DNA from 2 places in the Arthrobacter senegalensis genome. Region 2 is predicted to be linked to the other one. Evidence: riboswitches for the same ligand, from Rfam matches in the RefSeq annotation. Region 2 holds a riboswitch; the other holds the start of a gene.
What was found. A riboswitch is a leader RNA that binds a small molecule or an ion and turns the genes downstream of it on or off. The one in region 2 is predicted to bind glycine.
Positions count from the first base shown of each region.

Region 1: another riboswitch for glycine. It lies ahead of gcvP (aminomethyl-transferring glycine dehydrogenase); the one in region 2 lies ahead of gcvH (glycine cleavage system protein GcvH).

Region 1 covers NZ_JBNHGZ010000001.1:1,080,212-1,095,529, reverse strand. The annotation lists gene AC5RVG_RS05135 (baeRF2 domain-containing protein) at 1-491, shown strand, start outside; gene AC5RVG_RS05130 (glycogen debranching N-terminal domain-containing protein) at 541-2,430, opposite strand; gene AC5RVG_RS05125 (hypothetical protein) at 2,529-2,765, opposite strand; gene AC5RVG_RS05120 (GntR family transcriptional regulator) at 2,913-3,560, shown strand; gene AC5RVG_RS05115 (MFS transporter) at 3,658-5,163, shown strand; partial or broken gene AC5RVG_RS05110 (S66 family peptidase) at 5,200-6,248, shown strand; gene AC5RVG_RS05105 (mycothiol transferase) at 6,380-6,892, shown strand; glycine riboswitch at 7,018-7,117, shown strand; gene gcvP (aminomethyl-transferring glycine dehydrogenase) at 7,289-10,168, shown strand; gene gcvT (glycine cleavage system aminomethyltransferase GcvT) at 10,184-11,335, shown strand; gene AC5RVG_RS05090 (L-serine ammonia-lyase) at 11,423-12,850, shown strand; gene AC5RVG_RS05085 (hypothetical protein) at 12,847-13,497, opposite strand; gene AC5RVG_RS05080 (NAD(P)/FAD-dependent oxidoreductase) at 13,754-15,100, shown strand.
Region 2 covers NZ_JBNHGZ010000002.1:723,184-738,501, reverse strand. The annotation lists gene AC5RVG_RS08815 (amino acid permease) at 1-1,378, shown strand, start outside; gene AC5RVG_RS08810 (hypothetical protein) at 1,488-3,959, opposite strand; gene AC5RVG_RS08805 (peptidoglycan-binding protein) at 3,967-4,755, opposite strand; glycine riboswitch at 5,193-5,294, shown strand; gene gcvH (glycine cleavage system protein GcvH) at 5,736-6,122, shown strand; gene glyA (serine hydroxymethyltransferase) at 6,131-7,444, shown strand; gene AC5RVG_RS08790 (L-serine ammonia-lyase) at 7,454-8,869, shown strand; gene AC5RVG_RS08785 (FadR/GntR family transcriptional regulator) at 8,921-9,607, opposite strand; gene AC5RVG_RS08780 (gamma-glutamyltransferase) at 9,812-11,338, shown strand; gene AC5RVG_RS08775 (YoaK family protein) at 11,335-12,039, shown strand; partial or broken gene AC5RVG_RS08770 (Nramp family divalent metal transporter) at 12,149-13,455, shown strand; gene AC5RVG_RS08765 (AAA family ATPase) at 13,669-14,703, opposite strand; gene AC5RVG_RS08760 (3-hydroxyacyl-CoA dehydrogenase) at 15,290-15,318, opposite strand, start outside.

The sequences.
Region 1 (15,318 bases), on a different contig from region 2:
AGCTTTCCGAAGCCAGCCGGGCGATCGAAGTCACCATCGAGTCGCACACCCGTACAGGCGGCGCGGACAAGGACGCGCTCCGTGCCGAAATAGCCGCCCGGGTGGCCCATGTGTGGACGGAACAGCGCAAAGCCATCCTCGACCGCTTGGCCAACCAAACCGGGCAGGCCCATCCGGAGTGGACGGCGGGCCTGGGCGAGTGCGTCCGGGCCCTGCAGCAGGCGCAGGTCGGCACGCTGCTCATGAACGACGACGCCCTCGCCGATCACAACGTGCATGCCCTGACGGCCGAACCGTGGATCGCTACGGCGGGGGAGCAAGCCGTCAATGGTGACCTGCTGGCCAAGGTGCCTGCCCCTGCGGCGCTGGTCCGGGCAGCGGCGCTGACCGACGCGCGGGTGACCATGGTCCCCGAAGGAGCCCTGCCGGGAGGCAAAAGCATAGCGGCGCTGCTGCGCTGGCCCACGGGCCCCGACGTGCCGCGCGGCTAAGGTCCTTCGGCGGGCCAGCGGGCCAACGGGCCAGCGGGCAGCCGGGCGGCTAGACGGCCGAGGCGCTGAATCCGCCCAGTGCCAGCGCCACGGGCACCGCGGCGGCGGCTGCCCCGGCGTGCGGCCGGCAGGCGGACGGATACGGCAGCGCCGGCCGGACCTCCACCGCGGCCTGCCCGCTGAAGAGTTCCGGCAACCGGTAGCCGAATCCCTCGGCCGCGTCGAGCAGTCCTGCCGCCAGCTGTGCGGCCTGTTCCTGGAAGCCGGTGCGCAGCAGCCCCATCACAATCCACGCGGTCTCCTGCGTCCAGACCGCCCCCGAGCGGCGGCGGGTGGGCCAGAACCCGGGGTTCGCCGTCGACAGGGTGCGGACGCCGTAGCCGGAGAACAAGGTCCGGTCCATCAGCCGCGCGGCCACCGTCCTGGTCTCCTCGGTGTTCAGCAGCCCCGTGCCCAGCAGGTGTCCCATGCCGGACCCGACCCCGTCCACCCGCTGCTTCCGTTCGTCGAGTGCCATCGCCGGGTACGGGCCGGCGTCGTCCGCGCACCAGAACCGGCTGCGGAAGTTCTCCGCCAGCCGCGACGCGTAGTCGCGCCACTCGGCGCCGGTGTTCATTTCGCCGAAGTAGTCGAGCAGCACGGCCGCGGCACGGGCCGCCTCGTAGGCGTAGGCCTGGAGTTCGGCCGAGGCGACCGTTCCGGTGGCCGGCCTGCCGTCCAGATAGTGGTAGGCGGCCCGCGTGTCGCCGGACCCCTGGTGTCCCGGACCCTGCAGGGCGGGAACCGGCGTTTCCAGGAAGCCGTCGCCGTCGGGGTCGCCGTCGATGCGCAGCCAGTCCAGCGCGGCCTCCAAATGGGGCAGCAGGTCCCGGACGGCATCCTCCGGCATCCCCGAGTGCCAGGCGTCGTGCAGCAGCACGATCCACAGCAGCGTGGCGTCGGGCGACCCGTACAGGACCGGGGGCAGTTGCCGGACCACGGCGTCCGCGGGCATCGACAGGCGGCGCTGCCGCACCTCCTGGACCATCAGGCCGGGCTGTTCGCCCGATTCCGCCGACTCGGCCGTGCCCTGCCAAGCTGCCACCGCCCGCAGCGTCCCTTCCGCTACCGCGGCGTCGACCGGCAGCAGCAGCCTGGCGGCAACCAGCGCCTCCCGGCCGTACAGCGTCAGGAACCATGGGGCCCCCGCGGCCAGGAAGACGTCGCCGGGGGCTTGGCGCCCGGCCATCCGCAGGCTGTTAAGGTCGGTCATGGAGCGGCTCATCAGTCGTTGGAGCCGGGGATCCCCGGCCAGCGACGGCGTGCGCAACGGGGGCGCGGCCGCGCCGGTCAGGGGAGCCTCGGCGTCGTCAAGCTCCAGGCTCCAGGACAGGACGAGGACGGCGCCCGGCTTGAGCAGTTCCGTCCACTCCAGCCGGACCAAGCTGCCGTCGAAACCGACCCGGGCGCCTTCGGCCGTCAGCGCGGCGCGTGTCTTGTCCCGCCAGCTCCAGACGGCGCCGCCGGGGGCCACCGAGCCGGCCTCGCCCGCGGCCCCGGCCCGCACCTGCTCCAGGGGAATGGCATCGGCCACCAGGTCGACGCGGACCTGGAGTTCCAACTCGTCCTCCAGGGCCGACGTGAACGTCAGCGCCTCGGCCAGCCGGCCGCCTTCTGCCGCCCGCGAGCGGTTCAGGGTGACCAGCGGATCGGCCCCGTCCTCGGCGGTCCGGATGAAGGAGAAGAAGTCGGCGCGCCCGGCCGAGCGCGACTGGGTGGAGATCCACTCCGGTTCCTGCCCGTTCACCGCCAGCAGGCACCGGGCCAGCACCCGGTCGTCCCCGCAGTAGACACCTTGGGCCCCGGTACCCCGGATCTGCCCGTGGGGCTCGCTCCAGGCTTGGACGGGGGCCGCAAATACTCCCGTGAGATCGTGCAGGTACGGCTGGCGGTAGACCATGGAATCATCTTGGCAGCATCGGCTGCGCGGGAACAATCTTCGGCAGGCCGGACACCGGCAGGCTGGACACCGGCCGGCCGGACACCGGACGAATGGATTCAGGCGACGGTGCCGGAGGCGTCCCGCCCGCCGGGTGTCCAGGACAGGTGGATCAGGACCCCGTCCGTCGTCTCTTCGATCACCAAGCGCAGCTCGTCGCCGTAGAGCTCCCGGGGCCCGGAAGGGCCGCTTTCGCTTTGCTGGACCAGATCGACCAACGCGGCCGCCATCGCCCGCCCCCAGTCTTGGTGGTTCTTGCTGTTGGCGGTTGCGGTGGCGGTATAGGTGGCGTTCATTCTGCGCACGTCCTGACTGCACGTTTAGAACCTGCCGCACGACGCTGTGCCGCAGGTCCCATCAGAGTAGCCAGCACCAGTGACCCCGATCTACCTTTTCGCGTACATTACTCGTATGTGACGTCGGTCATACGCGGCAGGGGGGTCATGATGAGGGGCAGCGGTCCCGGGGGTGCGGACCGCGACGAAGCGGTCCGCAGGCTGCGGGAGGACATCCTGGCGGGCGGTTTGGAGCCGGGCTCCAGAGTGACCGTTGCCGGGCTCGCTGGCCGCATCGGTACGGAGGAAGCCTTGGTGCGCGACGCCGTCGGCGATCTCACGCAAGAAGGCCTGATCGAGGCCACCGGGCACGAACACCGGATCGCCAATCCCGGTCCCCAGCAGGCCATCCAACTCCTGGATGTGATGGGCGTGGTGCTGGTAGCGCTGTTCGAGCGGGCAGCCCCGCGGCTGTCGCCTCAGGAGATCGACACCATGGCCACGATGGCGGACGACCTGCGGGCGGCGACCGACCGGGAGGACATCCTGGGCGCCTACCGCGCCGCCGGCAGCCTGGTAACCGTCATCCTGGGGGCGGCGGATCACCAGGAACTGAGGGCCGTGAACATGCACGTCCTCGACCGTTCGCTGGCCCGGTTGCACTTGTTCCAACACGCCCTCGCCTATCCTCTCTGGGCCGACGGCTGGCGCGAGACCGTGCAGTACCTCCAGCGGGGCCAGCATGAGGCGGCGGTGGAGCGGCTGCGCCAGACATTCTGGATCCTCGCCGAAGGGCTGGGCCAGGAGGGTTCCTAGCCCGCCTGCCGGGCAGCCGGGCCGCGACGGGATAAAGTGATTCCCGGCCGGTTTTGATCCCGGCCGCCCGCCCGGCCTTTCGACCCATGGACCACGCTTGCCCTCGCCCGCACAACTGACCGCCGACGCCCCACCGAGCCCGGATTCCCCACCGCCTCAGGGTGCCAGCCCCGCCCCGCGGCGGCCTGCCCCGTTTGCCGGCCGGCTGACCGTGCTCGTCGGCGTCCTGCTGCTGGCGCTCAGCCTGCGGCTGGCCGTCTCCGGCGTGTCGCCGGTGCTGGCGGATATTGCCGCGGATCTGCCGTTCGGCACGGCCTCCGCCGGTGTGCTGGGCATGCTGCCGACCGCCGCCTTCGCCGCTGCCGGGTTCGCAGTTCCGTTGCTGATGCGCCGGATCGGCATGGAAGCACTGCTGCTCGTGGCACTGGGCATGGCCGCCGTCGGCCAACTGGGCCGTGCGCTGGCCTCCGACGTGCCGGCGTTCCTGGTCCTGTCCGGCCTCACCATGGTTGGCTACGGGATCGGCAACATTTTGCTGCCGCCGCTGGTGAAGCGCTATTTCCCGGACCGGATCGGCCTCATCACCGCGCTTTACGTGACCTTGCTGGCGGCCAGTACGGCGCTCAGCCCGCTGCTTGCCGTGCCGCTTGAGCAGGCTGCCGGCTGGCGGTTCTCGATCGGAGTGTGGGCGGCCGTGAGCGCGGCCGCCCTCGTGCCGTGGCTGATGACCGCGTGGACGGAACATTGGCGCCGCCGCACCGCGCGCCTGGTGCTGCAGCCCTACCGGCCCGGCGGCTTGGACATCCTCCCGCCCGATGAGGGCAGCGCCCGGCAGCCGGCCGGTTCCGGGCCTGCCGTGAGTCTCGGTACGGGGGCCGGCCCCGGCGCTGCCGGCCCCGGGGCGGTGACCGTCCCCGGCCCTGCGGCCGGCCCCGCAGGAGCCGACGGGCCGCCCGTTGCGGAAGCCTCGGAGCCCGCAGCGGGAGCTGAGGCCGGTTCCGTCGGGACGACGTCGGTCCGCGTCTGGCGCTCGTCGGTCGCCTGGGGCCTGGCCCTGGTGTTCGCCGGGACCTTGTCGAACACGTTTGCCATGTTCACGTGGTTGCCGCCGTTGCTGGTGGACAGCGGGATGCTGCCCCCGACGGCGGGCACCATGCTGGCCTACTACGCCATCCTGGGCCTGCCCACCAGTCTGTTGGTGCCGCTGATCGCGGGGCGGCTGCGCAATCCCCTGGGCCTGGGCCTGCTGTTCATCGGCTTTTACACGGCCGGATACGCCGGGCTGCTGCTGTCACCCTCGTTCGGCACCTGGTTGTGGATCACCCTGGCGGGGCTCGGCCAGGGCACCTTTGCGCTGGGCCTGCTGCTGGTGAACCTCAGGACCCGCACCACGGCCGGCGCGGGGCTGCTCTCCGGGTTCGCGCAAGGCATCGGCTACACGGTCGCCTGCGCCGGCCCGCTGATGTTCGGGCTGCTGCGCGAGGCCAGCGGCGGCTGGGGTGCTTCCTTCGGCCTGCTGGGCGGTGCCTTGCTCATCCTGGCGGTGGGCCTGGTCATCGTGGGCCGGCCCCGCTATCTGGAGGATTCGGCCCGGGATGGATAGCGGCCGCTGAGGCACAGCGCGTGGTTGGATGGGGAAATGCCGAGCCATGCCCTTGTGTCCCCGCCCAAGCTTGAGCCCGGTGACCGGGTCGCGATTCTCTCCCCGTCCTTTGCTGCCCCCGGGTTCGCGCCGGATGTCCACGAGCAGGCGATGCGTCGACTCAGCGCCGAAACGGGACTGGTCCCTGTGGAATACCCGACGACCCGGAAGCTTGGCGCTTCCGCCGCGGAACGCGCCGCGGATCTGCACGCCGCTTTGTCCGACCCGGCCATCCGGGCCATCCTCGCGACCATCGGCGGCGACGACCAGGTAGCCCTCATTCCCCATCTGGACGCCGGTCTCGCCGCCGCGAACCCCAAGATCTTCATGGGCTACAGCGACAACACGAACCTCTTGAACTGGCTGTGGTCGGTCGGGATAGCAGGCTACTACGGGGGCTCGACCCAGGTGCACCTCGGAGCCGGGCCGCACATTGACGACCAGCACCTCGCGTCGCTGAAGGCAGCGCTCTTTAAGGGCGGTGAGCTGGAGATTGTTGACCCAGGCGAGTCCGAGGACTTCGGGCCGGACTGGCTGACGCCACAAGCCCTTGTCAACTTCGGTGAACGGGAACCCACGCAGCCGTGGACGTGGGCGGGGCCCGAGCGGGAAGCGACCGGCCGCACCTGGGGCGGGTGCCTGGAAGTCATCGATCAGCTGGCCATGGCCGATCGGCTGCCGCCCCTGGGAGCCCTCGAGGGGTCGATCCTGATTGTTGAAACCAGTGAGGAGTTGCCTCCGGCAGCGTGGGTCAAGAGATGGGTCCGGGCATTGGGGAACGGGGCGTCCTCTCGGCGGTGGAAGGAGTGCTCGTCGCCCGGCCTCCGGTGAGCAGTCACGGTACCGTCCCGCCAGCGGAGGAGCGTGCCCGGCTCCGCGCCGCGCAACGCGATGCAGTCCTCGCCGAGATAAAGCGCTACAACGACCCGGCCGTCGTCTGCATCGGAGTCCCGTTCGGCCATACCCGTCCGCAATGGATCGTGCCCTACGGAGGGACAATGCGGCTCAATGGCCGGGATCGAACCATCACGGCCGATTACAGTTGACCGCTGAGGCAGGCGGTCCGGGCGACGGATGCGCGGCTGCGTGAGCGTCCCCGCGCCTGCGGGCAGGCACGCATTCCTCGCCGTGGCCCCGGCCGGTAAGCTGGCGCCACAGTCGACCGGCGGGAGGCGCCATGAAGTTCAACGACCTGCTCGCAGATGCCTACGGCAGGATCCAGGAGCGCGTCCACTCCGTGCTGGACGGGCTGGACGCCGGACAACTGGCCGCCCGGCCCGGCGGTGACAGCAACTCGATTGCCTGGCTTATCTGGCATCTGACGCGCATCCAGGACGACCATATTGCCGATGTCGCCGGCACGGACCAGTACTGGCTGACCGGCTGGGCGGAGCGGTTCGACCTGCCGCTGCCCCGGAAGGACCATGGCTACGGCCACACGTCGCAGCAGGTGGCGGCCGTCCGGGTCGAATCGGCCGACCTGCTGCGCGGCTACTACGACGACGTCCATGCCGGCACCCTGGAGTATCTGGCCGGACTGAGCGAGGATGACCTGGACCGGATCGTGGACACCCGGTGGGACCCGCACGTCAGCCTGGGGGTGCGGCTGGTCAGCGTCCTGGACGACTGCCTGGAGCACGTCGGACAGGCCGCCTACGTGAAGGGCATGCTCTCGCGCACCGATGCCTAGCGGCGGCCACGCGGGTTCCGGCGCCCCCGCGGCGGCCGCAAGCCGCGCCGTCGGGCGTCGCCGCCTTGTTGCGCGCCAGCCGCTGGACTACCATTCAAGGAGTCAGTACAACTGCATACAGCCTTCGACATGCGGCGGGAGAGTCCTGCTGGGTACCAGTCAGCAGGCGCCGTAGGAGCAATACCTCCCCAGGAATCTCTCAGGCCCCTGTACCGCCGCGAAGAGGCAACTCTGGAAAGCAGCCGGACCGTTCAGGACCGGCTCACCGACGGTGCAAGCAGGAGGCGGCCCCTTGGGCCACAGCCTGCGGAATCTCTCAGGTTCAGTCACAGAGTGGGGAGGAACCCTTCACTACCGGCATGGTCAGCCCAGCCGGGGATAACTGGAGTTCCTCACATGACGGCTAAGTCCACCAGCGCTACCCGGCCCGGCAGCGCCTCCTTCACCGACCGACACATCGGTCCGCGCCGGAACGACGCGGAAACCATGCTCAAGCAGTTGGGCTACGGCAGCATCGACGAGCTGGTGGACGCGGCCGTGCCCGCCGACATCCGCCAGCAGGAACCGCTGGCGCTGCCCGCCGCCCGCAGCGAGTCCCAGGTCCTGGGGGACCTGCGCGCCCTCGCCGCGAAGAACGTGACGGCCGTGCAGATGATCGGCCAGGGCTACTACGACACCATCACGCCGCCGGTGATCCGCCGCAACGTGGTGGAAGACCCGGCCTGGTACACCGCCTACACCCCGTACCAGCCGGAAATTTCGCAGGGCCGGCTGGAGGCGCTGCTGAACTTCCAGACCATGGTCCAGGACCTCACCGCGCTGCCGATCGCCAACGCCTCCCTGCTGGACGAAGCCACCGCAGTGGCCGAAGCCGTGCTGTTGATGCGCCGGTCCAACAAGTCCAAGTCCGCCGGCAAGACCGTGCTGGACGCGGACCTGCTGCCGCAGACCATCGCCGTCGTCAAGGGCCGGGCCGAGGCGCTGGACTTTGACGTAGAGGTTGCCGACCTCTCCGCCGGCCTGCCGGACGGCGACATCTCGGGCATCGTGCTGCAGCAGCCGGGAGCCTCCGGCCGGGTGTTTGACCAGGCTCCGGTCATCGCGCAGGCCAAGGAGCGCGGCGCCTTGGTCACCGTGGCCGCCGACCTGCTGGCGCTGACCCTGATCACGCCGCCGGGCGAGCAGGGCGCGGACATCGCCGTCGGCAACACCCAGCGTTTTGGCGTGCCGCTCTTCTTCGGCGGCCCGCACGCCGCCTACATGGCCGTCCGCAAGGGGCTGGAGCGTTCCTTGCCCGGCCGCCTGGTGGGGGTCTCGAAGGACGACGCCGGCCGCCCCGCCTACCGCCTGGCGCTGCAGACCCGCGAGCAGCACATCCGCCGCGAGAAGGCCACCTCCAACATCTGCACCGCGCAGGCACTGCTGGCCGTCGTGGCCAGCATGTACGCCGTCTACCACGGCCCCGAGGGCCTGAAGGCGATCGCGCAGCACGCCAATGAGGCCGCCCGCACGCTGGCAGGCGTGCTCACCGGCGCCGGGTATGCGCTGGCGGCAGACCGGTTCTTCGACACCCTCACGGTGAAGGCTCCGGGCAAGGCCGCCGAGATCGCCGCCGCCGCCGAGGCCAAGGGCGTGAACCTGCGCCGCATCGACGCCGACCACGTCGGCATTTCCGCCGATGAAACGACGACGGCGGAGCACCTCGCCCTGGTCGCGGAGGCCTTCGGCGTGGAGGACGCCGCCGGCAAGACCGCCGAAACGGCCGGGAACGCCGGCTTCGAGCTGCCGGAGGAGCTGCTGCGCAGCTCCTCCTACCTGGACCATCCGGTGTTCCACAGCCATCGCTCCGAGACCCAGATGCTGCGCTACCTGCGCCGGCTGTCTGACCGAGACCTGGCCCTGGACCGGACCATGATCCCGCTGGGCTCGTGCACCATGAAGCTGAATGCGACGGCGGAAATGGAGGCGATGACCTGGCCGGAATTCGCGTCCATCCACCCGTTCGCCCCGGCCAGCCAGACCGCCGGCTGGCGCGAGCTGATCACCGATCTGGAGGAACGACTCGCGGCGATCACCGGCTACGCCGGCGTCTCCATCCAGCCCAACGCCGGTTCGCAGGGCGAATACGCCGGCCTGCTCGCCATCCGCCGCTACCACTTGGCCAACGGCGACGACCAGCGCGACGTCTGCCTGATCCCCGCCTCCGCGCACGGCACCAACGCCGCCTCGGCCGTGCTGGCCGGCATGAAGGTTGTCGTGGTCGCCACGGCACCGGACGGCACCATCGACCACGCCGACCTGCGCGCGAAGATCGACCAGAACGCCGACTCGCTTTCGGCCATCATGATCACCTATCCGTCAACGCACGGCGTGTACGACGCCGACGTGCGCGACGTCTGCGAGGCGGTCCATGCCGCCGGCGGGCAGGTGTACATCGACGGGGCCAACCTCAACGCGCTGGTAGGACTCGCGCAGCCGGGCAAGTTCGGCGGCGACGTCTCCCACCTGAACCTGCACAAGACCTTCTGCATCCCGCACGGGGGCGGCGGCCCCGGCGTCGGGCCGGTAGCGGTGGCCGAACACCTGGTGCCGTTCCTGCCGGGCAACGCCGCGCTGGCCGAACACGAAGGCAAGGGCGTGCCCGTCTCGGCCAGCGAGTACGGCTCGGCCGGCGTGCTGCCGATCTCCTGGGCCTACGTGGCCATGATGGGGGCCGAGGGCCTGACCGAGGCAACGAAGAGCGCCCTGCTGGCCGCGAACTACGTCGCCGCCCGGCTGAACGAGCACTTCCCGGTGCTCTACACCGGCAACGACGGGCTGGTCGCGCACGAGTGCATCCTGGACCTGCGCGAACTCACCGCCAAGTCGGGGGTGACCGCCGAGGACGTGGCCAAGCGCCTGATCGACTACGGCTTCCACGCGCCCACCCTGTCCTTCCCCGTGGCCGGCACCCTGATGGTGGAGCCGACCGAGTCCGAGGACCTGACGGAGATTGAGCGGTTTATCGACGCGATGATCGCGATCAAGGGCGAAATCGACCAGGTGATCGCCGGCGACTTCCCGCTCGACGCCAGCCCGCTGCGCCTGGCCCCGCACACCGCCGCCGCCGTGGTCAGCTCCGACTGGGACCGGCCGTACACCCGGGAGCAGGCCGCCTTCCCGGTACCGGGCCTGCAAGTGGACAAATACTTCGCCCCGGTGGGACGGATCGACGGCGCCGGCGGCGACCGCAACCTGATCTGCAGCTGCCCGCCGCCCGAAGCCTTCGAGAACTAGAGAGGTCAGCACCGCATGACTACCGAGACCACCACCATGCCCCGCCACACCGCGCTCTACGAGGAACACGAGCGGCTGGGTGCCTCCTTCACCGACTTCGGCGGCTGGATGATGCCGCTGAAGTACAGCAGCGAACTGGCCGAGCACCGCGCCGTGCGCAACAGCGCCGGCCTGTTCGACCTCTCCCACATGGGCGAAGTCTGGGTCACCGGCCCGGAGGCCGGGAAGTTCCTGGACTACGCACTCGTCGGCAAGCTCTCCGCCGTCACCGAGGGCCGGGCCAAGTATTCGCTGATCTGCAACGCCGACGGCGGCATCATCGATGACCTGATCATCTACCGGCGTCCCGCCGACCAGCACGGGGACCGTTACCTGGTGGTGCCCAATGCCGGCAACGCCCCGACGGTTGCCGCGGAACTCGCCGCACGGGTCGAAGGTTTCGACGCCACGGTGGAGGACGCCACGGCCGAGACCTCGCTGGTGGCAGTGCAGGGACCGAAGTCCGTGGAAATCCTGCTCCAGCTGGTGCCCGCCAACCAGCATGGCACGGTGCGGGACATGAAGTACTACGCCGCCGACGAGGTGGACTTCACGGTGTCCGGGGCGCCGCTGAAGCTGCTGCTGGCCCGGACCGGGTACACCGGCGAGGACGGCTTCGAGATCTACGTCCCGAATACCAACGCGGCCGCGCTCTGGAACGCCCTGCTGGAAGCCGGGCGGGGCGCCGACCTGCTGCCGGCCGGGCTGGCCTGCCGCGACTCGCTTCGGCTGGAGGCGGGCATGCCGCTGTACGGCAACGAGCTCACCCTCGAGACCAGCCCGTTCGACGCCGGCCTGGGCGGCGTGGTGGCGCTGAAGAAGGACGGCGACTTCGTGGGCCGCGGCGCCCTCGAGGCGCAGAAGGAGAAGGGCTCGGCCCGCAAGCTCGTGGGACTCAAGGGGCTTGGCCGGCGCGCCGGCCGCTCCCACTACCCGGTGCTGAAAGACGGCCGGACCATCGGCGAGGTCACCTCCGGCCAGCCCAGCCCCACCCTCGGCTATCCGGTGGCTCTGGCCTACGTGGACGCCGAGTATGCCGAACCCGGGACCAGGGTGGACATCGACCTGCGCGGCAAGCCCGAACCGTTCGAGGTTGTAGGGCTGCCGTTCTACCGGCGGGAGAAGTAGTCCTCACCCGCTTTCAGGGTGCCGCCGTCCCCGCGGCCGCGGGGACGGCGCCGCCGCACCTCTCCACTCAAACAGGAAAGGGATGACATGGCCGTAGGCGTTTTCGACCTTTTCTCCGTAGGCATCGGTCCCTCCAGCTCGCACACGGTCGGCCCGATGCGGGCCGCCTCCGCGTTCGTGCGGGAGGTGGCCGACGCCGGCCTGCTCGACAGGGTTAACGGGCTGCGCGTGGACCTGTACGGCTCCCTCGCCGCCACCGGTCGCGGGCACGGGACGTTCACCGCCGTGCTGCTGGGGCTGGAGGGCTTCGAACCGGAGCACATCCTGCCCGACCAGGTGGAGGAGCGGCTGGCAGACATCGCCGCGTCCGGCCGGCTGCGGCTGGGGGCGGAACTGCCCGGCGCCGCCGCCCGGCCCCTGGACTACGGGGTGCAGGACATGGTGCTGCACCCGCTGACCGTGCTGCCCCGGCACACCAACGGCATGAGGTTCCAGGTGCTGGAATCGAGCGACGACGGCGAGGCACGGATTCTGCACGAAGCCACCTTCTTCTCCGTGGGCGGCGGCTTCATTGTCCGCGGCGGCGAGGAGGAAGCCGCCCGGGAGGAGTTGGAGTCCTCCAAACAGCAGCTGCCCTATCCGTTCCGCACGGCGGCGGGGCTGCTGGAGCACTGCCGCAGCACCGGCCTGGCCATCAGCGACATCATGATGCTCAACGAGGAGGCCTCCCGCCCGCGGGAAGAGATCGAGGCCGGACTCGTGCACATTTACAACGTGATGGAGGAGTGCAAGGACTCGGCCATCCGCCGCGAGGGCGAGCTGCCCGGCGGACTCAACGTCCGCCGTCGGGCCCCCGCCTGGCATGAGCGGCTGCGCAAGGAAGACCCGGACCGGGACCACAAGTACTGGCAGGAATGGGTCAACCTGGTGGCGCTGGCGGTGAACGAGGAGAACGCCTCGGGCGGGCGGGTGGTCACCGCGCCCACCAACGGGGCCGCCGGCATCATCCCCGCCGTGCTGTTCTACGCCACGCACTACGCACCCGGCATGGAACAGGCCAGCCGCGAGGACAAGGAGCAGGTGGTCGTGAAGTTCCTGTTGACCGCCGGTGCCATCGGGGTCCTTTACAAGGAGCAGGCTTCCATCTCCGGCGCCGAGGTCGGCTGCCAGGGCGAAGTCGGCTCAGCCTCGTCGATGGCTGCCGCGGGACTGGCCGAAATCCTCGGCGGAACTCCGGCCCAGGTGGAAAACGCGGCCGAAATCGCGATGGAGCACAACCTGGGGCTCACCTGCGATCCGATCGGCGGGCTGGTGCAGATCCCGTGCATCGAACGGAACGCCATCGGTGCCGCCAAGGCCGTGAACGCGGCCAAGATGGCGCTGATGGGGGACGGCACGCACCGGGTGTCGCTGGACGAGGTCATCATCACGATGCGCGAGACCGGCCGCGACATGAGCGACAAGTACAAGGAAACCGCCACCGGCGGCCTCGCCGTCAACGTCGTGGAGTGCTAGGAGGCCACGTCCTCCAGGTCCTGTCCTGACGGGCGCACGGCCGGCGGGCCCGCGGGACGCCGCGGGGGCATCGGCGGCCGGCGCGGGACGACCGGCTTTCGGGCACCGAGCAGGTCGGCGGACGGGCGTTCGGCGGGCTGCGGCCGGGTAGGTGCGGGCTGCGGCGCACGCGGTGTCCCCGGCCGGTGGCCCGCGACGCCGCGCCACTGTCCGGCACCGGCGCGCAGCCGCCCCGTACCGGACTTGGCGGCAGCGCCAATCCTGCGCGAAGCGGGAGCAATCTTGCCGCCCAACTCCTTGGCACGACCCGCGGCCTCCGCCCATGGCAGGGCGGAGATCGCCGGGCCGGCGGCGCGTGCCGCGGCCGAAAGCCGTTCGGCAGCCCGGCGCCGGCCACCCGCCTCGGGCCGGTTGAGCACCATCAGGATGGCCGCGAGCAAGGCGACCGGGATGGAGACCAACACGGCAACGGCGCCGGCATACATGGCCAGGAAAACCTTGGCGGGGGAATCAAACAGGCCGGTCACGAAGGCCGCGGCTCCCAGCAGCAGCCAGAGCCAGAAAACCATGACGCCGCAGAGCGTGGCGCGGGCCCGGCGGTAGGTGCGGAGCGACCGCCCGCGCACGGTGTGCTTAGCCGCCTCCACGCTTCCTACTCCCCAACGACAGCCCCACGAATAGGGGCACCTGAGCACATTGTAGGCAGCCGCGTGCGCCCGGCGCGCAGGGCACGCCGGGGGAGCGGGCCGGCGAATGCGGCCCTGCCGGAAGCGGGGCCCGACCGAGGGTTCAGCTGCGTCTGGGGCGGTGCTAGTCTGGCCGCAGGCCGGCCCCGCACCTGCCGGCGAAGGATGCACCAGGACCACCGAATCACTGTCGACAAACAGGGAGGAAACCTGGACCATGACCAATTCAGCGACGCCCCACATACTCATCCTGGGCGGCGGCTACGTCGGCCTCTATACTGCCTGGGGAATCCGCAAGCGGCTGGGACCGTCGTCGGCACGGATCACGGTGGTTGAGCCCAACTCCTACATGACGTACCAGCCGCTGCTGCCGGAGGTGGGCGGCGGAGAAATCGAACCGCGGATCGTCACGGTCAACCTCCGCAGCGCGCTGAAGAAGGTGGACATCGTCCGCGGCAAGCTGGTTTCACTGGACGTCCAGGCGAAGAACGCCCGGCTGCTCGAGCTCGGCGGCGACCAATTTTCGGTGGCCTACGACCATGTGGTCTTCGCCGTCGGTGCGGTCACCAGGACCTTCCCCACGCCTGGGCTGGAGCAGCACGGCATCGGGTTCAAGACCGTGGAAGAGGCCGTTTACTGCCGTGACAAGGTGCTCGACAACGTGGCCCTGGCCGCCGGCACGAGCGACCCGGAGGAACGGGCCAGGGCACTCACGTTCGTGGTGGTCGGCGGAGGGTATACCGGCGTCGAGGCCCTGACCGAGTTGAGCGACCTGTCCAAGCTCGCCGTGGACGCGCATCCGGAGCTGGACCGTTCGCAGTTGCGCTGGGTGCTGGTCGAGGCGCTGGACCGGGTTGCCCCCGAGGTCGGACCGCTTCTCTCGGAGTGGACCCTGGGCCAGTTGCGCCAGCGCGGCATCGATGTGCGGCTGAACACCACCATGCCGTCCTGCGAGGATTCGGTGGCCGAGCTCAGTACCGGCGAGCGCATTCCGGCCGGTCTCATCATCTGGACGGCCGGCATGAAGCCCAATCCCGTGCTGGACGACACAAACGTGCCGCGCGGCCCGAAGGGACACGTGAACGCCAACGCCCGGCTGCAGGTCATCGACGATGCCGGCCAGGTAGTGCAAGGCGCATGGGCCGCCGGCGACTGTGCCCAGGTACCCGATCTGGAAGCGGAGAAGCAGCCGGCCTACTGCCCGCCGAACGCCCAGCATGCGGTCCGCCAGGCCAAGCTGCTCGCCCAAAACGTGGTCAACGCCGTGCAAGGCCGGCCGCCGGCCGAGTACCGGCACAAATCGCTGGGCACGGTCGCGACCTACGGCGTCGGCCGGGGCGCCGCGAAGATCTTCGGCTACGAGCTAAAGGGCAAGCCCGCCTGGTACGCCGCCATGGGCTACCACGCCTTGGCGCTGCCCACCTGGATCCATAAGTGGCGCCTGCTGGCAGGCTGGAGCCCGCTGGTGTTCGGCGGCCGGGACATCACATCGATGGGCGCGACCCAGCACCCGCGCCGCGCCTTCGTGGAGGCACACGCCGGCACGCAGAAGGGCCGGACGTAGGCTTCCGGGCAAGCAGGCGGGCCGGCAGGCCGCAGGAAGGGCCCGGGCAAGAGCAAGGTGTCGGACAGGCCGCAGGCAGGGCGCTGGCCCGGGCTGCCGGCTGAGTTGGTGCCGGGTCGCCGCCGGTGGCTCCGCGGCTGCCCGCCGGCTGTGCGGAAGCCCCCTCCATGCCCGCGCCCTCCCGCGTCCGCCCTGGCACCACGAGGGCGGCCGAGTCC
Region 2 (15,318 bases):
GGCCTCGGGCGGCACGATTTCCCAGGCGGGTCCCGGCGGAGCCTTGGCCGCCTATGCGTTGGTCGGACTGATGGTGTTCCTGCTGATGCAGTCGCTGGGCGAAATGTCGGCCAAGATTCCGGTGGCCGGTTCCTTCCAGACCTTTGCGACCCGTTTTGTCTCGCCGTCCTTCGGGTTCGCGATCGGCTGGAACTACTGGTTCAACTGGGCCATCACGGTGGCCGCCGAGCTGGTCGCCGCCGGAATCATCATGGACTTCTGGTTCCCGGGAGTCCCGGGCTGGGTGTGGGCCGGGATTTTCCTGCTTGTCTTGACCGGGCTCAACGCCCTCTCCGCCAAGTCTTTCGGGGAGTCGGAGTTCTGGCTCTCCCTGATCAAGGTCGCCGCGGTGGTGCTCTTCCTGATCGCCGGTGTGTTGATGATCGTCGGCATCCTTGGGGACAACTCCCCGGGCCTGAGCAACTGGGAGAACCGCGATGATGTGTTCCACGGTGGTTGGGTCTCGATCATCTCGGTCTTCATGATTGCCGGGTTCTCCTTCCAGGGCACCGAACTGGTGGGCGTGGCCGCGGGCGAAGCCAAGAACCCGCGCCGCGAAGTGCCGAAGGCCATCCGCACCGTCTTCTGGCGCATCATGCTCTTCTACATTGGCGCCATCTTCATCATCGGCTGCCTGATCCCGTTCACCGATCCGAGTCTGCTGGCCTCCGGCGAGGCCGATGTCGCAGTGTCCCCGTTCACGCTCGTCTTCTCGCGCGCCGGGATTGCCTTCGCGGCGGCTCTGATGAACGCGGTGATCCTGACCGCCATCCTCTCGGCGGGCAACTCCGGCCTATATGCCTCCACGCGCATGCTTTACGCCATGGCCCATGACGGCAAGGCCCTGAAAATCTTCCGACGTACTAATGCGCGCGGCGTGCCGATTCCGGCGCTCCTGGCCACCGCGGCCGTGGGACTCTTCGGGTTCCTCTCCGCGATCGTCGGCCAGGGCGCGGCCTACTCCTGGCTGCTGAATATGTCAGGCCTGTGCGGTTTTATCGTGTGGGCGGGAATCGCCATCTCCCACTACCGCTTCAGGCGCGGCTTTCTGGCCCAGGGCAACAAGGTCAGCGACCTGCCGTACAAGGCCTCCCTGTTCCCCGTCGGCCCGCTGCTGGCCTTCGCCATGCTGGTCCTGGTGATCGCCGGACAGAACTACGAGGCCGTGCTGGCCGGACGGGGCATGGAGGTGCTTTCCTCCTACATCGGGCTGCCGGTCTTCATCGCCCTGTGGCTGGCCCACCGCCTCATCACCAAGTCCACGATGGTGCCGCTGCTCGAGATGGACCTCCAATCACCGGAGGACCTCGAGGACGAACCCGCCGGCGCCACCCGGTGACCCTGCTGCCCCGGAGTTACCCAGGCGCAGCGGGGCGCCGCCGGTAGCCAAGCGCTGCGGGGCCCCGGCCGTAGCCGCTCGCCACGTGATGCCCGGCAGCTGCCGGGCATCACCCGCTCGGCGCCGGGGCGGGTTCCTCGGCGGGGGCAGGCTCCTGGGCGGGCGCTGGTTCGGGCTCGGGCGTGCCGGTGGGCATCGGTGTCGGGGACGTCATCGCCGTACCGGGGTCGGGTTCTCCGGCGGGTGTCTCTGCCGGGGCCGGCGGCTGGACGCTGCCGGTGTCCGCCGGAGGTGTTGCCTCCGGCTGCGAGCCCGGGTCCGAGGTCGGCTGGGTGTTGGACTCCGCGTCGGTGTCCGTGCCGGTGCCGGTGCCTGCGCCGGCGCTGCCGTCACCGATGGCGGCGTCCTGTTCGATGATGCCGAGGATGCGCATCTTGTAGTCGTTCAGCCGGGCCTGGATTTCGTCCAGGGGGACGTCTTCGAGCGACCGGCCGTAGGCCGCAATCTCCTCCCACAGGGTTCCCAGTTTCTCCATGCCGGCGTCGCTGAGCGGGCCGTCCAGGGTAAGGACCAACTGGCTGGCGAGCGCGTAGGTGAGGCACTCGACGCAGTTGTAGTTGGCCGCCGCCGAGAGGTTTTGGGGGACGACGACGTCGGCCTGGCCGAGGATCAGGACAACCTGGAAGCCGACGGCGACGGCGGTGCAGCCCCGGCAGGAAGCGAAGGCGTAGGCCTCGTTCGTGGCGTCTACCGGCCCGTCTTCGGCCCAGACCAGGGCGAAGGCGACGTCGTAAACCACGGACCCGTCCTCAACGTTGACGGCCAGGGCCTGGTTTCCGTCCTCCCCGGGGGCCAGCGGTCGGTCGAACGGGAAGACCCAGGCCGGCGGTGTTCCGGCGCCGGCGTCGGTACCGGTGGTGCCGGAACCGCCGTCGTGCTGTAAATCCTCACCGGTGTCCGCCGTAGCGGTCTCCTGGTGCCCGGCCTGCAGGTCGCGGGGAACGAGGACCATCGCCAGTTGGGGCTTCTCCGCCGTGGGCAGATCGCTGCCGGAGGGCCACGCCGCCACCGTTTGCCCTGCGCCGCCGTCGGCCAGCCCCGCCGGTGACATCGGGGCGAAGGAAGCCGCCGCATCGAACAGGGTTCCGCGTTCGTAGGGCTGCACCGGACGGTAGGCGCCGTCGTCGGGCCACCAGGCACAGGCCAGGCCGGCGAGAACGGCCGCGGCGGCGGCCATGGCGGTCACCCGGCGGAGGGGCCGGCCACGGGTTTTCGCCCAGGCCGCCGCGCCAAGCTGGCGGGCCATCCGCAGCAGGATGTAGGCAATCCCGAGAACGGGAAGCGCGACGGCGGTAATCGCCAGGACGCGCACGGCCATGCCGGCGACGTCGCCGTCGGAACCGGCAGCGGCCAGCAGCCTTTGTTGATCCACGATGCTGGCCCAGGCCGTCCCCAAAATCCGGGGAAGCGAGACCACCATCATGGCCAGGCAAAACAGGAGCAGCGGAACCGTGACCAGGACCCAGGCGGTCACGACGGCCCGGGCCCAGGGCTTGAGCAGCTTGGGTTCGGGATCGGACCACCGCCAAGGCAGCAGCCCCAGCAGGGTGGGCTTGATCCGTTGGAACAGGTCGGGAACCCCGGTTGCGTCGGCGAGAATGTGATACCCGTCGAAGCGGACCAGGGGCAGCAGTTGGCGCACCATCTGCAGTATCTGGGTCACCACCACCAGCAGCAACGCGTCGAAGCCGGTGAGCCACCAGACGCCTATCGTGCCCACCACAACGATGGCGTTAAAGTACAGGCCGCCCAGATCCGTGCGGAGCCGGCCGCCGCGCCCCAACCGGTAGGAATCGGTGACATCGGTGTAGAAAGCGGGCCAAATCAGGTACAGGCCCACGCCCATGGCTCCCGGGGTTGCGCCGCCGCGGCGCGCGCCGGCGGCATGGCCGAACTCGTGGAAGCCGGCCGAGAGGATGGTGATGGCGAACACCAGGAGCAGCAGCCCGGGGTTGGCGAAGGCTTGGTGCGTTGCCGAGCCGAGGCCCTTGACCATGAGCACCCACCAGCACGCCGCCAAGAAGGCCAAGGTCACGGGCAGGGCGATCAGCGGATGGAACAGGACGGCGAATGGAGCGGTCAGCTTCCGGGTCAGCGCGGGATCCGTGACCGTGTAGCGGAAGCGCATGCCCAGCAGCGGGCTGGCCTTTTTGACGTCGGGCTGCGAGCCGTCCGCGAGCCGCAGCAGGCCCAGCGGCAGCAGCTGCTTTTCGATCAGGGTCTGCACGTTTCCGGCAGTGATCAGCCGGCCGGACGTCTCGCCGGCGTGTTCGGCTATCTGGTCGAGGCCCCGGACGCCGTCGACGCCCTCCAGGACCGCATACAGGAGCGGGGTGAGCTGGAGCGTCTGCCCGTCCGCGCGCCGGACCAGCGCGGGCGGCTCCCGGTAGCCGGATCCCCGTGCCGGTCCGAGGAACTGCACGCCCTCGGCCAGGGCCGGGACGTCAACCGAAGGGGCAGCCGGCCGGCCGCCGGGCAGCGGGTCGCTCGTGGCCGGCGGCCGGCTCGGACTGATGCTCATTCAGGGACTATTGTTCGAGATCGGACTGCTGGCCGGCGCTGGCCTCGGCGCTGCCGTCGATCTGCTGGTTGATGATGGCGTCCTGCTGCGCCACCGCGACGGCGTTGCTGTCGATCGAGCCGATATTCGCGGCCACCGCGGCGTCGATCGGCGCGGCAACGTTGGCGTTGGCGGCCACGGCGCCGTTGATCGGGGCGGCAATATCGGCGTCCGCGGCCAGATTGACGTTGACGTTGAGCAGGTTCCCGTCGAGGGTCGACCCAAGGCCTTCAGTGGATCCGGTGTCGGGCAGGGTGCCATCGGGAAGGGTCCCGTCCGGCAAAGTCCCGTCCGGCAGGGTGCCATCCGGCAGCAGCGCAGGGGCAGTTGCCTCCTGCCCGGTGGCCTCCTGGGCAAGCCCGGAATCGCCGACGGCGGCGCCCGTCCCGGCAGCGGAACCGGCCGTTGCCCCGGCGTCCTCCACGGTGTCATTGCCCTGGTCGATGGTGCTGTCCTGGGTGGACTCGGCGGTCGCGTCGGCGGTGATGCCCTGGTTGATGATGACTCCCTGGTCGGACAGGGCCTGCGCCGTGGAGCCGGCCGAGAGGAGGTTGGCCGAGGCGGCGGCATCGATGGGGGCCGCGACGTTGGCGTTCGCCGCTACGGCCAGGTCGATCGGCGCGGCCGCATCGATGGCCAGGTCGAGATCGGCATTGAGATCCAGGATGGACGCGACTTCCTTGTCCGGCAGCGCGGTCCCGGACTGCGATTCGAGCTCCTCCGGCGATAGCGGCGTGCGTCCCATGTCGTTGCTCATCAAAATCTCCGTCTCCGGCGCAGAGCGCCATTCGTTCCAACCCGTTGGCGAAACCTGTCGATTCTTGTCAACGGCCCGGCGGTACCGGCGCCTTGGTCATCAGCCTTCCTCTCGAGGACATCAACGCAAAGCATACTGATGAATCCATTCATTGTGTAGGCATCGGCGTTCTCCAGGACGCGCAGCGGCGCACGCGACCCTGGATGTGCCGGGACGGGAGTGGCTGCCGGCAGGACCATCGGAGAGCGGCGGCCCGTGAGATCGGAGAGTGGCGGCCGCCGGGACCGGAGAGTAACGGCCGGCGGGACGCGACCTCGAATTGGCGGCCGGCACAACCCTGGATCGGCGACAGGGCCTAATCTCTGGCGCCGCAATTTGGGATCCCACGGGCACTGTGTGTAGGGTGTGAGGCGAATCACCCACAACTGAATGCCTTTCGAACCGTGGCGGGAGAGTCCTCTCCGCACACCATCCGGGCAGGCGCCGTAGGAGCAAATCCTCCCCAGGAATCTCTCAGGCCCATGTACCGCCGCGGCTAGGCAACTCTGGAAAGCAGTCAGGCAGCAGCCTGGCTCACCGACGGTGCAAGCGGAACACACTCCGCGGAATCTCTCAGGTCAAATACAGAGCGGGGAGGAACCCCAATCCCAGCCGAGCCCTCGGGCCGGCCCGATCTTGGAGTTCCTCATGACTTCCTGTCTGCAGCGGCGCGTCCTTCGCAGACATTCAAATACTTGGTTGCCGGCCCTGGCCCCACCTTGATCCCCGCCCCGTCGTTCCCGCTGTGCCCGGCGCCCTGATCCTCGAGCCGAGGAGTCCGGAGATCTGGCGGCCATCGACCGCTTCATCGAAGCCATGATCGCCGTCCGCACGTGCTTCCGCGCACGAAGCGTCACGGCAAACAAAAACGGGTGCATGGCAGGGACCGAGGCGGCCTCCTCTCCTCTCCTCAACAAAAGCGTGTTAAGAAAGGCATCACAGTGAGCAAAGTCAACGCCGAACTACGATACTCCGCGGAGCACGAGTGGGTGGCCGCCGACGGTTCCGGCCCGTCCAGGATCGGCGTTTCTGCCGTGGCAACCGAGGCGCTGGGCGACATCGTGTACGTGGATCTCCCCGAGGTCGGTACCGTCGTGACGGCCGGCGAGACCTGCGGTGAAATCGAGTCCACCAAATCCGTTTCGGACCTCTACTCTCCGGTGACCGGCGAGGTCATCGAAGTCAACGGCGACGCCGTGGCCGATCCCGCCGTGATCAACGATGACCCCTACGGTGCCGGCTGGCTGTTCACCGTCCAGGTGTCGGAGGAAGGCCCCCTGCTCTCCGCGGAGGAGTACGCCTCCGCCAACGGTGGTGAAGTAGCGTGAGCGCGGCCATGGCGGCGGTCGCCAGCACCAGCCTGAACGTGGACCTGGGTGTCCTCGATCCGGAAATCGCCGCCCAGATCGACAACGAGCTGCGCCGCCAGCAGTCCGGGCTGGAGATGATCGCCTCGGAGAACCACACCCCCGTCGCCGTCATGCAGGCGCAGGGCTCGGTGCTGACCAACAAGTACGCCGAGGGTTACCCGGGGCGCCGGTACTACGGCGGCTGCGAGCACGTTGACGTGATCGAGCAGCTGGCCATCGACCGGGTCAAGGAGCTGTTCGGCGCCGGTTTCGCCAACGTCCAGCCGCACTCCGGTGCGCAGGCGAACGCCTCGGTGATGCACGCCATGATCAAGCCCGGCGACACGATCCTGGGCCTGAACCTGGCCCACGGCGGGCACCTGACCCACGGCATGAAGATCAACTTCTCCGGCAGGCTCTACAACGTGGCCGCCTACGGCGTCTCCGAGGAGGACCACCGGGTCGACATGGCGGAGGTGGAGCGGCTGGCGCACGAGCACCAGCCGCAGCTAATCATCGCCGGCTGGTCCGCCTACCCGCGCGAGCTCGACTTCGCGGAATTCCGGCGGATCGCCGACGCCGTCGGGGCGTACCTGATGGTGGACATGGCGCACATCGCCGGCCTGGTGGCCGCCGGCCTGCACGCCAGCCCGGTGCCGCACGCGCACGTGGTCACGTCCACCACGCACAAGACGCTGGCGGGCCCGCGCGGCGGCATCATTCTGACCAACGAGGCGGACATCGCCAAGAAGATCAATTCCGCGGTGTTCCCCGGCCAGCAGGGCGGGCCGCTCGAACATGTCATCGCGGGCAAGGCCGTGGCGTTCAAGGTTGCCGCCTCCGAGGAATTCGCCGACCGCCAGCAGCGCACGCTGGCGGGCGCACGGATCCTGGCCGAGCGGCTGTCGCAGCAGGACGTCGCGGAGAAGGGCATCACGGTGCTGACCGGCGGCACCGACGTGCACCTGGTCCTGGTTGACCTCCGCAATTCCGAGCTGGACGGCCAGCAGGGCGAGGACCTGCTGGCGACCATCGACATCACGGTCAACCGCAACGCGGTGCCGTTCGACCCGCGGCCGCCCATGGTCACCTCCGGCCTGCGCATCGGCACGCCGGCGCTGGCCACCCGCGGCTTCGGCGACGCGGCGTTCCGCGAGGTCGCGGACATCATCGCCGAGGCCCTCATTGCCGGGCCGGCCGCTGACCTGTCCGGCCTGAAGACCCGGGTGGAGGCACTGGCCCAGGCGCATCCGCTCTACCCTGACCTGGCACAGGTTTCCACGCCCACCGAAGGGCACTGAGGAGCCATCATGGCCGTAGGCGTCTTCGACCTCTTTACCGTGGGCATCGGTCCCTCCAGTTCGCACACCGTCGGCCCGATGCGGGCAGCCGCCGTCTTCGCCGGGGAACTGGTGTCAACCGGTGTGCTGGACCGGGTCGCCGGGCTGCGGGTGGACCTCTACGGATCCCTCGCGGCCACCGGCCGCGGCCACGGCACGTTCACGGCGGTGATGCTCGGGCTGGAAGGTTTCCAGCCCGAGCAGATCCTCCCGGACGACGTTGAATCCCGGCTGGCAGAGATGGCCTCGGCCGGCGAGCTGCAGTTGTGCGCGCGGGTCGAGGGCTCGGCCGGACGGGCCCTCGACTACCGGGTCGAGGACATGGTGCAGCATCCGCTCACCGTGCTGCCCCGGCACACCAACGGGATGAAATTCCAGGTGACCGACGACGCCGGCGCCGTCCTTCACGAGGCGACGTTCTTTTCCGTGGGCGGCGGCTTCGTGGTCCGCGACGGCGAGGAAGGTGCGGCGGCCCGGGAGCCGGATGCCGCCCAGGAGCCCCTCCCCTACCCCTTCCGGACGGCGGCGGAACTGCTGGAACACTGCCGCAACACCGGCCTGGGCATCAGCGACATCATGATGCTCAACGAGAAGGCGTCGCGCTCCGAGGCGGAGATTCGTGCCGGCCTGATCCACATCTGGCAGGTGATGGAGGACTGCAAGGACTCCGCCATCAGGCGCGAAGGTGTCCTGCCCGGCGGGCTGAACGTCCGCCGTCGGGCCCCCGCCTGGCATGAGCGGCTGCGCAAGGAGGACAAGGACCGGGACCACAAATACTGGCAGGAATGGGTCAACCTGGTGGCCCTTGCGGTGAACGAGGAGAACGCCTCGGGCGGCCGCGTCGTCACCGCACCGACCAACGGAGCGGCCGGCATCATCCCCGCGGTCATGTTCTACGCCACGCACTACGCGCCGGGCATGGACAAGGCGACGCAGGCGGACAAGGAAGACGTCATCGTGAAGTTCCTACTGGCGGCCGCCGCCGTCGGGGTCCTCTACAAGGAGCAGGCCTCCATCTCCGGCGCCGAGGTCGGCTGCCAGGGCGAGGTGGGCTCCGCGTCCTCCATGGCCGCAGCGGGACTGGCCGAGGTGATGGGCGGCAGTCCAGCGCAGGTGGAAAATGCCGCCGAGATCGCCATGGAGCACAACCTGGGGCTGACCTGCGACCCGATCGGCGGCCTGGTGCAGATCCCCTGCATCGAACGCAACGCCATCGGCGCCGCCAAAGCCGTGAACGCAGCCAAGATGGCGCTCTGGGGCGACGGCACGCACCGCGTCTCGCTGGACGAAGTCATCATCACGATGCGCGAAACCGGCAAGGACATGAGCTCCAAGTACAAGGAAACCGCGATGGGAGGCCTGGCCGTCAACGTCGTCGAATGCTAGGCGCGCCCGGTCCGGCTAAGCCCCGCGGGCGCCGGTATTGCGCCCCCGTATTCACTGTCCCTTTTCGGTGTGGCCCTTAATGTCGATCAGGTGCTCCTCCATGGCATCGAAGGCCCCGTCGCCGTCGCGCGCCAAGACAGCCTCAAAAATGCGGCCGTGCCACATCACAGAGCTCCGGACGCGTTCCAGCGTCAGGAATTCGTCGGCACGCGAGGGGGCCATCAGGTCATTGGACATCGCCAACAATTCGGTCAGCAGCGGGTTCAGGGACAGCCGGGCCAGTTCCGCATGGAAGTCCAGATCGAGTTTTCTTAATTCCGCGTTCGAGGGCTGCGTGCGGCCCGCCTCTTTGGTGGCCGCATCGAGGATCGACCGCAATTTGGACACCTGGCCACGCGCCCTGATGGCCGCCCGCTTGGCGATCCCCGGTTCGATGACAAGGCGGAGATCCATGACGTGATTCATCGGGTCACCGGCACCGGCGCTGCCGGCCAGCGACGAGGAGCCGAAGGCCAAAAGCGGTTCGTCGGCTACGTAGGTTCCGCTGCCGGGGCGGCGATACAGCAGGCCGACAGCCTCGAGCTCGCGCAGGGCCTCCCGCACCGTATTCCTGGACAAGCGGTAATTCTCGGCGATTTCCCGTTCGCTCGGAAGTTTAGCTCCGGGGCTCAGGGTGCCGTCCTCAATCCGGGTCCGAATTGCCTCGGCGAGAACGTCTACGCGATCGCTGAATACCAATAAGGGCTCCTGCCTCAGGCTGCGCATATTCGTCCTCTCTATGGGTACCGGTTAGCGGGTTTCCCCCTGACCGCACAAGTTCCGGCAATTGAAAGTGTATTTCGCGGCCCCACACCTTGTGGTTTAGTGACTCACCTCACTATGCTACCCAAAGTGGTCCAACCACCCTACCGGTTCTGTGAACTAGCAGAGGAAGCCCCAGCAATGAATCAAGCAGCAATCTCAACGCCGCACCATCTGGCCACGGAGGCCGGGTGGGCCGTTCTTCAGTCAGGCGGAAGCGCGGTCGACGCCGCCATCGCCGCGGCCGCCGTCCTGTCCGTCGTCTACCCGCACAACTGTTCCATCGGCGGCGATCTGGTGGCGCTGGTGAAGGAACCCGATGCAGAGCCTGAGTGCGTGCTTGCCGTAGGCCGTGCCCCCGGTGCCGGCCGCCTGGCGGACATGAGGGATCGGTTTGGCGAGAAGATGCCTGCCCGGGGACCGGCGACCCTCACGGTTCCCGGAGCCCCCGCCGGCTGGCAGCACCTGCATGAGCGGTACGGACGGCTGGCGCCCTCGACCCTTCTCGAAAAGGCGGCGGAACTCGCCGGCGGCTATCAGCTGTCCCGGTCGGTGACGATGGCAGCGGTCAAAGCAGCAGCTGCCGGCGGAATAAGTGCCGACCTGGTCTCCGCGTTGTTTGGCTCCTCGTTTGAGCCGGGCAAGCGCGTGTCGAACCCGGCACTGGCGGAAACGCTGCGCCGCATGGGTTCGGAGGGGTTTCAGGAGTTCTACCGGGGCACGACGGGCGAGTCACTGCTCTCGTTCATGCAGGGCCACCGCGCCGAATTCAGTGCCGACGACTTCGCATCGGTCGTCCCGGTCACCGCCGCGCCGCTGTCACACCGCGGCGAAAGCCACACCGTGTACACCAGCCCGCCGCCCACCCAGGGCTTCGCACTGATCCGGCTGCTGGAGAACCTGGCCGCGGCCACGGGCCACGCGGTGACCTCGCCGGATGTCGTCGAGGCCATGCAGGTCAATGCCCGGATCTGCAACCACCTCCGGGACAACGTCCTCAGCGAAGACTCCGAACCGTACTTCTACCGCGATTACGGCCTGGAGGACCTGCCGTCATCCGGAACTCCCGCACTCGCCTCGGCCCGGGCCGACGGAGACACGGTCGGAATTTCGTGCGTGGACAGCACGGGGTTGAGCGTGTCCTGGATCCAGAGCCTGTACTCGGCCTTCGGCTCGTACCTGATGGATCCGGCTACCGGCGTCATCCTGCAGTGCCGGGGCTCTATGTTCTCGCTGAACGACACGCAGCCGAACGCCTTCCGGGGCGGAGCCATGCCGCCGCACACGCTGATGCCGGTCATGGTGACCGATGAGCACGAACGCATCCGCTATATCCAGTCGACCATGGGTGGCAAAGCCCAGCCGCAGATCCACGCCCAGGTGTTGCTGAGGCAGTGGGCGGGCGAATCGCCGGCGTCTGCGCTGCTGGGCCCGCGCTGGATGATCGTGCAGGACGACCAGGGTGCCGATGTGGCTGTCATTGAGCAGTCCGTGGATGCCGGGACGCGGAGGCACTTGGCGGATAGTCTCGGCCGAACCCGCATGGAGCCGGACTTCACCGACGGGCTGGGGCACATGCAGCTGGTCACGGTGGATTCCGCCGGCGCCCCGGTCGCGGCCAGCGATCCCCGATCGGACGGATCCGGACGCTACGGACCGCTCGGATGACGCTGACGGAAAGGCGCCCGGCAAAGAGTGCCCGGCGCGGCTGGCTGCTTCCCGATCCGCTCCTCTTGACGGTGCTCTCGTTCGGCACGGGCTTCCTGGATGCCCTGACCTACCTCGGACTGGACCGCATTTTCGGTGCCAACATGACCGGAAACCTGATTTTGGTGGGGATCGGGCTGAGCGGGGACTGGGCCGAATTGATCCACCCGCTGGTCGCCCTCCTCGCGTTCTGCGTCGGATGCATGGTGGCGGGCTTGTGCAACAGGCTGCTGGAGGCAAAAAAGCGGGGATCCCCGGCCCCACGGATGCTGTTCCTCACCACCGGGGTGCTTCTGGCCGTGAGCACCGCCCTCGCTTTCATGAATGGGAGCGGATCTTTGGGACTGGTCATCACCGCCCTCATCGGGGTGGCCATGGGTTGCCAGAGCCTCGCCGCGAGACTTCTGGCGGTCCCCGAGATCAACACCGTGGTCGTCACCTCCACCCTCTCGCAATTCTTCGCCGAGGCCGGAGCGGGCCGAACCTGGCGCAAACGGCGTGTTTCGGCACGCCAGCTGGCAGCCGTTGGAAGCATGCTGGGCGGTGCCATCGTCGGTGCGGCCGTCGTACCCTTTGCCGGCCTCACGGCCCTCGCCGTTCCCACCGCCCTGGTTCTCCTGATGGCTCTTTTCTGCCGGCGGCTGAAACCCCAGGCGTCCTGACACCTGCCCGCTGCGAGCCCGATCGAGAAAGGGGAAAGAACCAGAGGCTGCCCTGACGGAACAAGCCTCACGTCGATTGCACCAATTCTTCCAAGAACAGGAAATCCAAATGTCTGAGTACAACGCGCCAACCGGAGCGGTGAACCACGCCGACCGGATTGACGACGACGGCGGCAAGCCCGCCAAATGGAAAATTGTCGGCCCGGGCTCGTCGTAGCGGCCACCGGCGTGGGGGCAGGGGACATGGTCGCCACCCTGGTGGCCGGCACCCAATTCGGTTACCAGCTCTTCTGGGCCGTCATCGTCGGTGTCGTCATGAAGATCGTCCTGGTCGAAGGCGCCGGACGCTACACCCTGGCTACCGGCAAGACCATCTTCGAAGGCTGGCTGACGCTCGGCCGCTGGACCACGTGGTACTTCGGCCCGTACATCATCATTTGGGGCTTCGTCTACGGCGCCACCGCCACCTCCGCGGCAGCGCTGCCGTTGGCCGCCATGTTCCCGGTGCTCCCGCTATGGGCGTGGGCCATCCTGAATAGCCTGGCCGGCTTCGTCATGATCTGGTTCGGCAAGTACGCCACCTTCGAGAAAATCACCGCAGTGCTGGTCGGTATCATGTTCGTCACCGTCGTGGGCCTGGCCATCATTGCCGTTCCCAACATCCCCGAAATGCTCAAGGGGCTGATCCCCTCGATCCCGGCCGAAGGCGGCCTCCTGTCCACCCTGGCCCTCGCCGGCGGCGTCGGCGGCACCATCACGCTGGCAGCCTACGGCTACTGGCTGCGTGAAAAGGGCTGGTACACCCCCAAGTGGATGCGTGTCATGCGCATCGATAACTCCATGGCCTACGTCATGACCGGCATCTTCGTCATTGCCATGCTGATCGTCGGCGCGGAGGTCGTCCGCTCGGCCGGAGTCTCCATCAGCGGGAGCGATGAAGGCCTGCTGGATCTGGGCAACGTCCTCAACGATCGCTACGGCGAGGTCGTCGGCACCACCTTCCTGATCGGCTTCTGGGCGGCGTCGTTCTCCTCCATCATCGGCGTCTGGAACGGTGTGTCCCTGATGTTTGCCGACTTCTGGGGCCACATGCGCAAGAAGCCCTCCGGCCATCCGGACACCCGCATTGGGGGCAAGTACTTCAAGTTCTATGTGCTCTGGCTGACCTTCCCGCCCATGCTGCTGTTTATCATGGGCAAGCCGATCGCGCTGATCCTGGCCTACGGCGTCCTTGGCTCGCTGTTCATGCCGTTCCTTGCCCTGACGCTGTTGGGCCTGCTCAACGGCAACCGCGTGCCCAAGGCGTGGGCCAACCGCCTGCATACCAACATCGCGCTGGGCATCTGTGCCCTGCTGTTCGGCGTTCTCGGTATCCAGCAGTTGGTCAAGTCGATCGCCCCGCTCCTCGGCGGCTGACACCCAGGCGAGGTGGGTCAACGGCTGCACAGGCCCGCGGGCGCACCCGGCAGGATAGCTGCCCGGCCACCAGCGCAGTCCCGAGGCAAGGACGCCTCGGCAGCCATGGGAAGAAGTTATATGTACGGAAGGCCCGCAACGTCGCGGGCCTTCCGTCTCCCTTTGGTAATGCTCCGGCAGCCGGTTGTTCGGATCGCAACCGCTGTTTGCCTGTTAGGCAAGCCAGCGCCGCCAGCGTGACTGCTCCGGTTCCGGCGTTGGTTCCGGCTCCGGCTCCTCGCCCAAGGCCAGCGCGGCCTCGACGATGTCGTCCTCGGTGAGCGTCATGACGGCCTCACGATCGAGCGCATCGAGACTTCGGTCCTCGTCCAGCGACAGCCGCAGCGCCTGGCGGTTGAGCGCCTGCTCGAACAGCGTGCGGGCAAACCGTGCGTTGCCCGAGTCCTCGCCCGCGTGGAGCCCGGTGAAAATGCGGCGCAGCATCTGGTCCGCACCCGGCTCCAGCATGTACTCGTGTTGGGCAAGCATCTGGTGGAAGATCGTCTGGAGTTCGTCGATGGAGTAGTCGGGGAACGTGATCTCGCGGGCGAATCGGGAGCGCAGTCCGGGGTTCGAGAGCAGGAAGGACTCCATCAGCTGCGGGTACCCGGCCACAATCACGACGAGGCGGTGGCGGTAGTCCTCCATCCGCTTGAGCAGGACCTCGATCGCCTCGGGGCCGAAGTCCGCCCGGCCGTCCTCCGGGGCCAGCGCGTAGGCCTCATCGATGAACAGGACGCCGTCCAGCGCACGCCGGATCACCCGGTCCGTCTTGATGGCGGTCGCGCCGACGTACTGCCCCACCAGGCCCGAACGGTCGACCTCGACCAGATGGCCTTTCTGCAGTAGACCGACCGCGCGGTACATCTCGGCCAGGAGTCGCGCCACGGTGGTCTTGCCCGTGCCCGGGTTTCCAAGGAACACGAGATGCTGTGATGTGGCCACCTCCGGCAGGCCGTGCGCCTTACGGCGGGCCTGGACCTGGAGCAGTGCGACGAGGGCCCGCACCTGTTCCTTCACGGTCCCCAGTCCGACCAGCGTGTCGAGCTCGGCCTGCACCTCGGACAGCGGCCGGGCCGGCCCGGGCCTCGCACCGATGCGATCACCGACCAGGTCGTCGACGCGCTCCGAACCGTGCAGCTTGAGCTGATCGGCCAGATGGCCGATGGTCTCGCGCAGGTCGTCGAGCGGATTGCGGCTGGGAGCCATGCACTCACTGTAGTACCCGGTTCCCGACCGGGGAGCGGTTGGCCTCACGAGTATCCCCCTTTGGCCGTAGTTCACGCGACACCGGGTCTCCGTTTGATATGCGGGCACTGGCCGGAGAACAATGAGCAGTGCCATACAAGTGGCCGCAATGGAGGAGCATGGTTATCTAAGTCGCATTCCTTCCCTGCTCAGGGCCGAACCCTGCGCCTCGGCCTGACAGTCTCGCAAGCCGGCCGCACACCGCGACAAAGATGAGCGGGAACTTATGAACGCCATGTCCACCAAGGTTCATGTATGTCCCGTTAGCGGATGCTTCATCGAGACACTGCCGGGACATACTCACGGTTATCGGCGGATTACTTTTCGGTCCATGTCCGGGATGCGTACAGGGTAACTCCGCACTTGCAGCGGTAGGTGCGGAGCCGGGCGGGCCGGTCCTGCCCGGGCTCCCCGTCCGGCACGGAGGGCAGGATCACGAGAAGCTGGGCGTACCGGTCGCCTGCCAACAGACCCGAAAACAACCGGCAACGGACCTGAGGACCGGCTTTGAAACCTTCACCCGGTCAGGGAGAGTCGTCGAGCCGGGTTACTCGTAGTCGTAGAATCCTTTCCCCG